Regions from separate parts of the Paenibacillus sp. P5_B5 genome, predicted to be linked through region 2. Evidence: riboswitches for the same ligand, from Rfam matches in the RefSeq annotation. Region 2 holds a riboswitch; the other holds the start of a gene.
What was found. Region 2 has a riboswitch for glycine ahead of gcvT (glycine cleavage system aminomethyltransferase GcvT). Riboswitches for the same ligand answer to the same signal wherever they lie in the genome.

Region 1: linked by a shared signal. The riboswitch ahead of AC1DOK_RS03455 (alanine/glycine:cation symporter family protein) and the one ahead of gcvT (glycine cleavage system aminomethyltransferase GcvT) in region 2 are both predicted to bind glycine.

The regions. Positions count from the first base shown of each region.
Region 1 covers NZ_JBFULK010000002.1:178,225-180,620, forward strand. Annotated here, with positions in the region: gene AC1DOK_RS03445 (DUF2975 domain-containing protein) at 132-620, shown strand; gene AC1DOK_RS03450 (helix-turn-helix domain-containing protein) at 627-890, shown strand; glycine riboswitch at 1,069-1,170, shown strand; gene AC1DOK_RS03455 (alanine/glycine:cation symporter family protein) at 1,307-2,396, shown strand, end outside.
Region 2 covers NZ_JBFULK010000011.1:22,505-24,900, reverse strand. Annotated here, with positions in the region: gene gcvH (glycine cleavage system protein GcvH) at 91-477, opposite strand; glycine riboswitch at 645-739, shown strand; glycine riboswitch at 743-845, shown strand; gene gcvT (glycine cleavage system aminomethyltransferase GcvT) at 917-2,023, shown strand; gene gcvPA (aminomethyl-transferring glycine dehydrogenase subunit GcvPA) at 2,111-2,396, shown strand, end outside.

The DNA.
Region 1 (2,396 bases), on a different contig from region 2:
AGACGGCGAAACCGTTTCTTCTTGGTCTTTATTCAAATTATTGTTTAACGCATAATATTTATTGACAAACGATAAATAAATCTCTAATATAAGGTATGAAATTACTATCCATGAAAGTTGAGGTTCCCAAAATGAATAGAAATGTGAGTGCCAAAGTAATTAACATCCTCGTAATAGCTGGTATAGCTATCACCCTGTTAGGGCTCTTAGCTACACCACTCGTGCTGACGGCTTTTCTTAAAAGTGCGTTCTTCATATTAGATCAAGGATTGGTAACGGCTATAACAAGTTGTATCTATCTATGCGCAGTTCCGTATCTGATTGCTTTATTTAATTTAAAGAAGATCTGCAGAATTGTTGTGAGAAACAATCCTTTTACATTTGATACAGCCAAGGCTTTAAAAATCATATCGATCTGCGCCTTTAGTGAGATCGTACTGTTTAATGGATGTTCCATTTACTTGGTGTACGCTCATGATGTGTTCTTATATGCGATGACTATTATGCCTATGATAATCGTTACCTTTATCTCTCTGGCTATTGGCTTTTTAGGCTTGACTTTATCGCAATTGTTTGAGCAAGCAACAAGAATTAAAGAGGAAAATGACCAAACTATATAATGAGGGATGATGGATGTGGCAATTATAGTAAATCTGGATGTGATGATGGCCAAAAGAAAGATTAGCTCCACTGAGCTATCGAATAGATTAGGCATAACGATGGCTAACCTGTCCATCTTGAAAACGAATAAAGCCAAAGCGATTCGTTTCTCAACCCTTGAAGCTGTGTGTCAAATCTTGAAATGTCAGCCTGGAGATATTTTAGAATATGTAGAAGATGAAGAAGATGAAGAAGATGAAAAAGATGAAAAAGATGAGGAGAAAGGTTAATAGCTTGAGCATATTGCATAAGTCATTGCGGAATTCTAGATAGTTCACTATAATATATGCACAACTTCATAAACTGGATGAAGGATACGGGAGACAGACGGCAGTCTGGCCGAAGGGGCAAAACTCTCAGGCGTTTGCATCAATTCTAAAAGAGTAGAATGCAAGCAGGACCGTATACGGACAGAACTCTGGAGAGACTCCGCTTGAAGCGGGGCACCGAAGGGGCAAGACGTGTCAAACGCACGTCCAAACTCTCAGGTAAAAGGACAGGGATTGCAGATGTGATGTATCATGATTCGTATTCGTGATATCTATTATTTGTGTTCTGCAAAAACGTCCCCAGAGTCAAATCCATCGATTTGACTCTTTTTTTGTCGCAATACGCACCAAGATGAAGCAGAAATGGGGAATAGGAAATGAATGTGTTGGAACAATGGTTAAAAAGTGTGGATCAATTTGTATGGGGGCCGCCGCTCCTTGTGTTGCTCGTGGGAACGGGAATCTATTTCACGATCCGTCTCGGTTTACTTCAAGTGATACGTTTACCGCTGGCCCTCAAACTCATATTCACCGCCAAGAACGAAGGGAAAGGTGATGTTACCAGCTTCGGCGCACTCGCAACGGCTCTGGCCGCAACAATTGGAACGGGAAACATCGTAGGCGTAGCGACCGCGATTCAAATGGGTGGACCGGGAGCTTTGTTCTGGATGTGGCTGGCTGCTTTCTTTGGCATGGCGACCAAATACGCCGAAGGGGTGCTGGCCGTAAAATACCGGAAGCTGGACGCGAATGGACAAGTAACCGGAGGCCCGATGATATATATTGAACAAGGTTTGGGCAAGAAGTTTAAACCGCTGGCTGTATTTTTTGCTGTAAGCGGGGTGTTGGTCGCATTATTCGGAATCGGCACTTTCCCGCAAGTCAACGCCATTGCATCATCCGCTAAGTCCAGTTTGGGCATTCCGGCTGCGGTAACTGCCATTGTGTTGACCGTGTTGACGGCATTGGTGACCCTAGGAGGGCTTAAAAATATCACAAGGGTGACGACGAAAATAGTTCCTATCATGGCTATCGTCTATGTATTAGCTACTGGTTTCGTTCTAATAGTCTTCGCTGACCAGATTCCGTCTGCATTGGCGCTCGTATTGCAGAGCGCGTTCACCCCGGCTGCGGCGGGCGGCGGTTTTCTCGGCGCTACGGTTATGATGGCCATCCGTAACGGCATTGCAAGAGGCGTCTTTTCCAATGAATCCGGACTAGGCAGCGCGCCCATTGCAGCAGCCGCGGCTAAGGTCAAATGGCCTGCGGAGCAAGGTCTGGTATCCATGACGGGTACGTTTATAGATACGATTGTGGTATGCACATTGACCGGCCTGACTCTGATTGTAACCGGTACGTGGAACGGAACCGCGGTTGGAGCGGAGATGACGCAAGCCGCTTTTGATGCGGCGATGCCTTTTGGATCCCTGATCCTGATGATCTGTCTCTCGTTGTTTGCATTCACTA
Region 2 (2,396 bases):
TCTTTCATAAAAAAAAAGTTAAGACACATTAGGTAAACACCAAATGTGCCTTAACTCCATATTAAACTATGTAGCGAATAGTATCAATTCTTATCCTTTTGTAAAAGCTTCATATTCAGCCGCCGTAAGCAATCCTTCAAGTGCTTCTGGGCCACTCAATTCAACCTCAATCATCCAGCCATCGCCATAAGGACTGCTGTTGACTAGCTCAGGAGCATCTTCTAGCGCACTGTTAACAGCTGCAATCTTGCCTCCTACAGGGCAATAAATATCCGAAACCGTCTTAACCGATTCCACACTTCCAACACTATCATCTTGTGCAACCTTCGCACCAATTTCTGGCAATTCAACAAATACGATATCTCCAAGCTGATGTTGAGCAAAATCTGTAATTCCAATTCTAACCTTTGTATCCGATAAAACTTCTACCCATTCATGCTCTTTCGAGTATAATAGTTTTGATGATACTTCACTCATTTTAATCCGCCTCCGTTTTGTGATTTCGATATAAGGTTAAATCAAATAAAACAATAAAGTCAAGTTATATGTGTTTCAGGTATTGACAAAATGTTCTGGTAATCGTAAATATAGAGAGTAGTTATTTGTTCAACAAAATTTTTATAAGATTCAAATAAATATTGCGGATGATCATACAGGGAGAGATTACGACAAACGTAACGCCGAAGGAGTAAGCCCCAAAACGGGTGAATCTCTCAGGCAAAAGGACTTGTATAGGACGCATCTCTGGAGAGCTTTGCTTGATAACAGATCAAGTAAACACCCATGGGGAAACTTGACGCATTTAAACATGTGCGTAGGGACACTCTCAGGTACAAAGGACAGGGCAAAAAGATCGCATCTCGCATGCGCGCTTTTTGCTCTTTTTTTATTGACTAAAAAAAGTAAAGTGAAGGTGATTCCGGTGCTAAAAAGAACGCCCCTATTTCCGATTTACTCGGATTACGATGCTCGTGTAATAGATTTTGGTGGATGGGAGCTTCCTGTTCAATTCGCTGGGATTCAGAAGGAGCATACTGCAGTTCGAGAGCAGGCTGGTTTATTTGACGTTTCTCATATGGGGGAAGTATTAGTCTCAGGTAGTGACTCCATTGCATACTTGCAGCAGCTTACTACCAACGATGTATCAAAACTGCATAATGGTCAATGTCAATATACGCTCATGTGCTACCCAGACGGCGGTGTTGTTGATGACCTACTTGTCTATCGCATGAGTGAGGATGCTTACATGCTTGTTATTAACGCCTCCAACATCGATAAGGATATCGAATGGATGCAAGAAAATTTACAAGGAGATGTTCGCTTAAACAACATCTCAGACGATACTGCTTTACTAGCTTTACAAGGACCTCATGCTATCCAAATTTTAAGTAAGCTTACGGATACACCTCTAAGCGAATTAAAAACATTCCGTTTTTACGAGAATGTGCAAATCGCAGGTGTGAAAGCACTCGTATCACGTACTGGATACACCGGTGAAGATGGTTTTGAGATGTATATTGACGAAGCAGATGCAATTACACTCTGGAAGAAGCTTCTGGAAGCTGGAGAACCTGATGGTCTACTCCCTGTGGGACTTGGAGCGCGGGATACACTTCGTTTTGAAGCCAGACTGCCACTCTATGGGCAAGAATTATCTAAGAGCATTACACCGCTTGAAGCAGGGCTTTCCTTCTTTGTTAAATTAGACAAGGCTGAGTTTAATGGACGCGAAGCTCTAGCAGCGCAGAAGTTAAATGGGATCCCTCGCAAGCTTGTAGGCATTGAAATGATCGGTCGCGGAATTCCGCGGAGCCACTACCCTGTTTATTCCACTGATGGCAAGCAGATTGGTGAAGTAACAACAGGTACGCAATCCCCAACGCTTAAGAAGAATATTGGCCTTGCTTTACTAGACTCCTCCTACTCTGCTCTGGAGACAGAAGTCGATGTTGAGATTAGAGGTTCAATGGTTAGAGCTAAAGTGGTGGCAACACCTTTTTATAAATCAAGTCCGAAAGGTTAGAAATCCCTATTCTTTCGTCGTACCACGCTTAAAGATGCTAGGGCCGCATGTACTAGAATTTATTTAACTAGGGGGAGAACTTACGACATGAAACATCGTTATTTACCGATGACTGAGCAAGATGAACAACAAATGCTAGAAACGATTGGCATTCAATCCATTGACGAATTATTTGCAGATATTCCGGAAGAAGTAAGGTTCCAAGGACGTTTGAACGTAGCTGAAGCACTTGATGAAGGTGCACTCCTACGCTATATGCGTAAATTATCTGGTAAGAATGCTGATTTTGATCAATATGCTTCTTTCTTAGGAGCTGGTATCTATGATCACCATCTACCAGTAGTTATTAATCATGTAATTTCACGTTCTGAAT